Regions from separate parts of the Actinacidiphila sp. ITFR-21 genome, predicted to be linked through region 1. Evidence: riboswitches for the same ligand, from Rfam matches in the RefSeq annotation. Region 1 holds a riboswitch; the other holds the start of a gene.
What was found. Region 1 has a riboswitch for cobalamin ahead of RLT57_RS05115 (cobalamin biosynthesis protein). Riboswitches for the same ligand answer to the same signal wherever they lie in the genome.
Positions count from the first base shown of each region.

Region 2: it holds a riboswitch for cobalamin, as region 1 does, so the genes downstream of both, RLT57_RS27005 (5-methyltetrahydropteroyltriglutamate--homocysteine S-methyltransferase) here and RLT57_RS05115 (cobalamin biosynthesis protein) in region 1, are expected to answer to the same signal.

Region 1 is NZ_CP134605.1:1,130,526-1,134,425, forward strand. Features, by position in the region: gene RLT57_RS05105 (alpha/beta hydrolase) at 1-39, opposite strand, end outside; gene RLT57_RS05110 (class II aldolase/adducin family protein) at 277-924, opposite strand; cobalamin riboswitch at 1,197-1,394, shown strand; gene RLT57_RS05115 (cobalamin biosynthesis protein) at 1,504-2,586, shown strand; gene RLT57_RS05120 (cobyric acid synthase) at 2,583-3,900, shown strand, end outside.
Region 2 is NZ_CP134605.1:6,047,355-6,051,254, reverse strand. Features, by position in the region: gene aceB (malate synthase A) at 1-1,424, shown strand, start outside; cobalamin riboswitch at 1,571-1,785, shown strand; partial or broken gene RLT57_RS27005 (5-methyltetrahydropteroyltriglutamate--homocysteine S-methyltransferase) at 1,946-3,170, shown strand; gene RLT57_RS27000 (hypothetical protein) at 3,344-3,496, shown strand.

The DNA of each region.
Region 1 (3,900 bases):
GGCGGTGGCGGCCACGGCGACCGCGATTCGTAGGCGCATCCGTCCCAGTGTGGGCGGTCGGCGGCGGCCCTGCCAGGGGGCGGCGGCAGTCGGGTGACGCGGCCGGATCCGGGGCAGGAGGCCCTGATGGACCGTGTCCGGCGCGGCGGCGCCGGCCGGCCGGGGCAGCGGTCCGGGCAGGGCGCGGATGCGGAGTCGGGGGCCGGGCCGGGGCGGGCGGCGGCGCCGGGGGCACTCGCCGCGGATGCCGGGCGGCTCGACGCCCGTACCGGGGCCTCAGGGCCGGCCGTAGCCCTTGAGCTTCTCCGTGGCCCGGGACATGTCGCGCTGGGAGAGAGTGCGGGGGGAGCCGGTGTCGGTGGCGGACCGGGCCATCAGCCACACCCGGCACATCCACTCCAGCTGCGCGGTGTGGTCGTACGCCTGGTCGAGCGAGTCGCCGTACACCAGCGTGCCGTGGTTGCGCATCAGGCAGCCGGTGCGGTCGCGCAGCGCCCTGAGCACCGCGCGGGCGAGCTCCTCGGTGCCGTAGAGCTCGTAGCGGGCGACATGGATCTGGCCGCCCATCGCACCGGCCGCGTAGTGGATGTTGGGCAGCTTGTCCACCAGCGCGGACACGGCGGTGGCGTAGGGCGCGTGGGTGTGCACGATCGCGCGGGCCGGTGTCTCCCGGTAGACGGCCAGGTGCGTCGGGAGTTCGCTGCTGGGCCGCAGCCCACCGCGCACCTGGTGCCCGTCGAGGTCCACGGCGACCGCGTCGTCGGGGCCGAGGCGGTGGTACGGGACGCCGGTCGGGGTGATCAGCACCAGGTCGCCCACCCGGGCCGACACATTGCCCGAGGTGCCGACGACCAGGCCGTCCGCGACGCTCCGGCGGGCCGTCTCCACCACGTCCGACCAGGCTTGCTCCACCGCGTCCCGCACTGTCGGCCCCCTTGGGTCGTGGCTGTGTCCGCTGCCGCAGAGGCATTATGCGCGGTGGAACGCCGCCACCGGCCATCGCACGCCGCCCCTGGCCGCCCGGCGCCGCCGCCCGGCCCCCTCGCCACCGCCCCGCCCTCCGGTCCGCCGCCGCGGGCGGCCGTCCCGGCAGGCGGCACGATCGCCCCGGTACGTACCCGGGCACTGGGCGGCGCCCGGCGCGGACCGGGGTGTGGACCACACCACATTGCGTCCACGCAGGTCAAGGGCTGTTGACGGGTCCTGACAGGCGTGGTGAACTGCCGGAAGCCATACGGCGGCAGGAGAGGAAGTCCGGTGCGAATCCGGCGCGGTCCCGCCACTGTCACCGGGGAGTGCACTCCCAACCCCGCGTCACGGCCGACTCGTCGGCTGGAAGACCGGGAGTGCGTTGATCCGGGAGCCAGGAGACTCTCACCGCCGGTCACGTCGAACCAGGGCGCGGACCCTGAGTGAGGACTTCTGCCATGCCCGGCACGCGCGTACACCTTCCCGACCGGCCCCTCCGTCCTGTCGCCCCGGATGTGACGGCGGCCTGAACCGATGCGTACCGACCGCGTGTTCGCGTACGGCGCCACGCTCGGTTTCCTCGCCGACCTCGTCGCCGGCGACCCGCGCCGCGGCCATCCGGTCGCCGGGTTCGGGCGGCTGGCGGGAGCACTGGAGCGCCGGATGTGGCGCGACGACCGGGGCAGCGGCGCGGTGTACGCGGCGCTGTGCGCCGGGGGCGCGGTGACCGCCGCCGTGCTCGCCGGGCGCGCGGTGCGGCCGTCCGCGGCGCTGTCGGCCGGGCTGGCAGCGGCGGCCACCTGGTCGGCGCTCGGCGGCACGTCGCTGGCGCGGGAGGCGCGGGCGGTCGGCGCGGCGCTGGAGGCGGGCGATCTGGCCGCCGCGCGGGCCCGGCTGCCGCACCTGTGCGGGCGCGACCCGCAGGCGCTGGACGCGGCCGGGATCGCGCGGGCGGTGGTGGAGTCGGTCGCGGAGAACACCTCGGACGCGGTGGTGGGCGCGCTGGTGTGGGGCGCCCTCGGCGGGGTTCCCGGCGTGGTCGGCTTCCGCGCGGCCAACACCCTGGACGCCATGGTCGGCCACAGGTCCCCCCGCTTCCTGCGCTTCGGCTGGGCCGCCGCCCGGCTCGACGACGTCCTCGGCTACCCCGGCGCCCGCCTCACCGCCTGCCTGGCGGTGCTGGCCAGCGGCCACCCCCGCTCGGCCGCGCGCACCTGGCGCCGCGACGCGGCGGCCCACCCCAGCCCCAACGCGGGCCCCGTGGAAGCGGCCTTCGCCGGCGCGCTGCGGCTGCGCCTGGGCGGCACCCTGTCCTACGCGGGCCGTACCGAGCACCGCCCGCTGCTCGGCGCGCAGTACCCGCCGCCGTCGGCCGCCGACATCCCCCGCGCGATCCGGCTGTCCCGGCGGGTCGGCGCGCTCGCGCTCGCGGTCTCGGTCGCCGCCTCGGCGGCCGGCGTCCGGTCGCCGAGGCGGCGCGGCGCGGGGCGGCCGGGCGCGGTGGCCGCGGGCGGGACGAGAGCGGGCGCGGTGGCCGCGGGCGGGACGGGGGCGGCGGCGGCAGCCGGCAGGGCGGCCGCGGGTCCGCGGCCCGCCGGGCGGCGGGCGGCGCGGTGAAGGGGCTGCTGGTCGCCGGGACGACGAGCGACGCGGGCAAGAGCGTGCTGACCGCGGGGCTGTGCCGGTTCCTGGTGCGCCGCGGGGTGCGGGTCGCCCCGTTCAAGGGGCAGAACATGTCGCTGAACTCCTTCGTGACCAGGGACGGCGCCGAGATCGGCCGGGCGCAGGCGATGCAGGCGCGGGCGGCCCTGGTGGAGCCGACGGCGCTGATGAACCCGGTGCTGCTGAAGCCGGGCAGCGACCGGAGCAGCCAGGTGATCGTGCTGGGCAAGGCGGTCGGCGAGCTGAGCGCCCGCGGCTACCACGGCGGCCGGCAGCGGGAGTTGCTGGACACCGTGATGGGCTGCCTGGAAGAGCTGGGGGCGCGCTACGACGCGGTGATCTGCGAGGGCGCCGGCAGTCCGGCCGAGATCAACCTGCGCCGCACCGACATCGTGAACATGGCCGTGGCCCGCCGGGCGGCCCTGCCGACCCTGGTCGTCGGCGACATCGACCGCGGCGGCGTCTTCGCCTCCTTCTTCGGCACCACCGCCCTGCTCTCCGCCGAGGACCAGGCGCTGATCTGCGGTTACGTCGTGAACAAGTTCCGCGGCGACCCGGCCCTGCTGCAACCGGGGCTGGACATGCTGCGCGGCCTCACCGGCCGCCCGACGCTCGGTGTGCTGCCGTACACCCACGGCCTCGGCATCGACGAGGAGGACGGGCTGCGGGTTTCGCCGCGCGGCGCGGTCCGCGGGACGGCGGTCGGCGCGCCGTACGGCGCCGAGGTACTGCGGGTCGCGGTCGCCGCCGTCCCGCTGCTGTCCAACTTCACCGACGCGGACGCGCTCGCCGCCGAACCGGGCGTCGTCGTCCGGTTCGTGGACCGCCCGGACGAACTGGCGGACGCCGACCTGGTGGTGCTGCCCGGCACCCGCGGCACGGTCCGCGCGCTGGAGTGGCTGCGCGACCGCGGGCTGGCGGACGCCGTCGCGGAGCGGGCCGCGCGGGGCCGCCCGGTGCTGGGGATCTGCGGCGGCTTCCAGATGCTCGCCGAGAGCATCGAGGACGACGTGGAGTCGGGAGCCGGTACGGTCCCGGGCCTCGGGCTGCTGCCGGTCCGGGTGCGGTTCGCCGCCGGCAAGACGCTGGCCCGCCCGGAGGGGACCGGGTACGGCGAGCCGGTGGCGGGCTACGAGATCCACCACGGCGTGGCCGAACTGCTGGGCGGCGGCGAGGAGTTCCCGGGTGGCTGCCGGGCCGGCGCGGTCTGGGGCACCCACTGGCACGGCGCGCTGGAGAGCGACGGCTTCCGCCGGGCGTTCCTGCGGG
Region 2 (3,900 bases), 4.9 Mb from region 1:
GGCTGGCCTCGGGCTCCGTGCTGGACTTCCCCCTGACCACCGCGGCCGTCCGCGCGGACGGCTCATGGCAGGTCGCCGCCCCGGCGCCGGGGCTGGTCGACCGCCGGGTGGAGATCATTGGCCCTGCGGACCGCGGGTCGGCCGTCGACGCCCTCACTTCGGGCGCGAACGTCTGGACGGCCGACTTCGAGGACGCCACCTCTCCGACCTGGCACAACATCGTCGGCGGCCAGCTGACCCTCGCCGACGCCGTCCGGCAACGGATCGGCTTCACCACGCCGGAGAGCGGGGAGTACCGGCCCGGCGGGCATCCGGCGACCATCGCCGTCCGCCCCCGCGGCTGGCACCTGGCCGAGGACCACCTGCGGGTCGACGGCCGCCCCTCGCCCGCCTCCCTTGTGGACTTCGGGCTGTACTTCTTCCACTGCGCGCAGCGGCAGATCGACGCGGGCCGCGGCCCGTACTTCTCCTTGCCGAAGCTGGAGAACCGCCACGAGGCACGGCTGTGGAACGACGTGTTCGTCCTGGCCCAGGACCTCCTCGGCATCCCGCGGGGCACCGTGCGGGCCACCGTCCTGATCGAGACCGTCACCGCGGCCGTCGAGATGGAGGAGATCCTCCACGAGCTCCGCGAGCACAGTTCCGGGCTCAACGCGGGCCGCTGGGACTACCTCTTCAGCCTGATCAAGACGTTCGGCCACCGGGCGGACTTCCTGCTGCCCGACCGCGCCGGGATCACCATGTCCGCGCCGTTCCTGCGCGCCTACACCGATCTGCTGGTCCGCACCTGCCACCGGCGCGGCGCCCACGCCATCGGCGGCATGGCCGCCCATGTGCCCGGCGGGAGCGTCGACACCGACCGCGCCGCCCTCACCGAGGTGCGGCTGGACAAGGAACGCGAGGCCGAGGACGGCTTCGACGGCTCCTGGGTCGCCCACCCCGGCCTCGTCCCCGTCTGCCGGGAGGTCTTCGACGGCGTTCTCGGCGAGCGTCCGCACCAGCTCGGACGCACCCGCGCCGACGTCGCGGTGACCGCCGCGGACCTGCTGTCGGTGCGGCGCGCCGGCGCCCCGCCCTCGGCGGAGGGCGTCCGCACCACCGTCGCGGTCGCCCTGCGCTACTTCGCCGCCTGGCTGGACGGGCGGGGAGCGGTCCCCCTGTACGGGCTGATGGCTGACGCCGCCACCGCCGAGATCGCCAGGGCGCAGATCTGGCAGTGGCTGCGGCACCGCGTCGTCGACCGGGCGAAGGTCGCGGAGGTGCTGGCGGCCGAACTCGCCGTGCTCGGCGCGGAGTCTCCCGGGGTCGACCTCGGCGAGGTCCGCGCGCTGTTCGAGCGGACCGCCCTGGCGAGGGAGCTGCCGGCCTTCTTCACCGCGCACGCCTACTCCCGCCTTGTGCGGCTCCCGGAGGGACGGTCCTGACCCCGGCTGCCCCCGCCGGCTGCCCCCGCCGGGAGCCCGCGGCTGCGTGCCGCCGCCCGGGACCACCCCGCCGCCCCGGGCCACCCCGCCGGCCCCACCCGCGTCCCGGGATACGGGCGGAGGTGACCGGGGAGCCGGACACGCCCTAGCCTGGCGGAGCAGCCGGTTCACCCCGTCCGCCAGGCGGGGAGTCGCAAGAGGGAACCCGGTGGGATTCCGGGACTGCCCCGCAGCGGTGAGGGGGAACGACCGCCGTCATACGCACTGGGCCCGTGGGGCCCGGGAAGCGACGGCCAGTAGGTGTCCGCCTCGGGCGGACGTGCCCGCGAGTCCGAAGACCTGCCCGTTGCCCGTACGCGACCGATCGCGTACGGAGTCCCGGTGACCTCGTGGGCGGGTCGGCGTATCCACCGAACGGGCGAACGTGTGCGTGGCGCACGGCCGTTCCGTCGGGTTCGTCATACCTTCGCGCTCGCGTCCCGCCCCGGGATCCAGGGAGATGTCTCGCGAAGGAGATTTCCGTGACGGCGAAGTCCGCAGCCGCGGCAGCACGGGCCACCGTGTACGGCTACCCCCGGCAGGGGCGGAACCGGGGGCTGAAGAAGGCCGTCGAGGGCTACGGGAAGGGCCGTGTCACCGCCGATGCCCTCCGGGAGACGGCGGCCGGCCTGCGCAGGACCAACTGGGAGCAGTTGGCGGGCGCCGGTGTCCACGAGGTGCCGACCGGCGACTTCTCGTACTACGACCATGTGCGGGACACCAGTGTGATGGTCGGCGCGATCCCGGCCCGGCACCGCGCGGCGGTCGGGAAGGACGCCTTGGACGGCTACTTCGCGATGGCCCGCGGTACGCAGGACGCGGCCCCGCTGGAGATGACCAAGTGGTTCGACACCAACTACCACTACCTCGTCCCCGAAACCGGCCCCGACACCGACTTCACCGCCGACTCGACCCGGCAGGTGGCCGAACTGACCGAGGCCCTCGCCCTCGGTCATGCCGCCCGCCCGGTGCTCGTCGGCCCCGTCGCCTATCTCCTCCTCGCCAAGCCCGCCCCCGGCGCCGACCCGGACTCCGACCCGCTGACCCTGCTGGACCGGCTGCTGCCCGTCTACGCCGAGGTGCTCGCCGACCTGCGGGCCGCCGGCGCCGAGTGGGTCCAGCTCGACGAGCCCGCGCTGGTCCAGGACCGCACTCCGGCCGAGCTGGCCGCCACCGCCCACGCTTACCGCGGGCTCGGCGGCCACGGCAGCCGGCCCAAGCTGCTCGTCGCCTCGTACTTCGACCGGCTCGGCGAGGCGCTCGCGGTCCTGGCGAAGGCCCCGGTCGAGGGCCTCGCCCTCGACTTCACCGATGCCGCCGCCGCCAACCTCGACGACCTCGCGGCCGTCGGCGGCCTGCCCGGCAAGCGGCTCGTCGCGGGCGTCGTCAACGGCCGCAACATCTGGATCAACGGCTACGAGAAGTCGCTGTCCGTCCTCGCCACCCTCCCCGGCCTGGCCGGCCGGGTCGATGTCGCCGCGTCCTGCTCCCTCCTGTAGGTGCCGCTCGACGCGGCGGCCGAACAGGACATCGACCCGCGGGTCCGCCGCTGGCTCGCCTTCGCCCGGCAGAAGACCGCCGAGATCGTCACCCTGGCCGGGGGACTGGCCGAGGGCACCGGCGCCATCGCCGCGCAGATCGCCGCCAACCGCGCCGACCTCGCCTCCCGTACGGACTCCCCGATCACCCGCGACCCGGCCGGCGGACAACGCGGCCGTCCTGGTCGGCTTCACCCGCCCCGAGCAGGTAGCCGAGAACCTCTCCGCCGTGGACGACCCGCTCTCCGCCGGGGAGTCCGCCTTCGTCCGCCGGACCGCAGGTCGCCTCCAACAAGCGCTGGACGCCTACGGTGAGGTCTTCCTCGACGAGAAGGGGGCGCGATGACCACCGCCCGGCAGCTCTCCTTGACGGCCGCCACGGCCTCGTACCCGGCGGGTTCCGCCGGCCAGGCCAGCGTCCTGCTGTTCAACGCCCAGCACGCCTCACCCGAACGCTCCCGCCGGCAGGCCGCCGACTTTCGGCGTTCTCGCTGATGATCGTGGGGTGGCTCGGGCGGGTGATGGAGGTGTGGCCCGGTCCTGCGAGCCGGCGCGGGGCGGCGGGCAGGTCCGGTCCGCCGGGCCGTACGGCCTGAGCCGTCACCGCGGAGAGGGCGCGGGGGCGCGGGGGCGCCACGAAAGATCGAGGCAAGGGTGTCCGGAGATTGGCTCAATCAGGGCCGCGCATGCGGCCCGGACGGGTGCCGGACGCCGGGCGCCGGGCAGGGCCGCTGGCATACGACCCGGGGGATTGCCGTGACCTGCCGGAACGCCGGACCGCGGGGACGCGTTCACGATCCGGCGTATCGCGGTGGATCATGCCCTGACCCCCGACTTTGTATCACAAATCAACTTATAAGTCTATATAGATATTAGGTGAGGTGAGTCATATTCGCGCG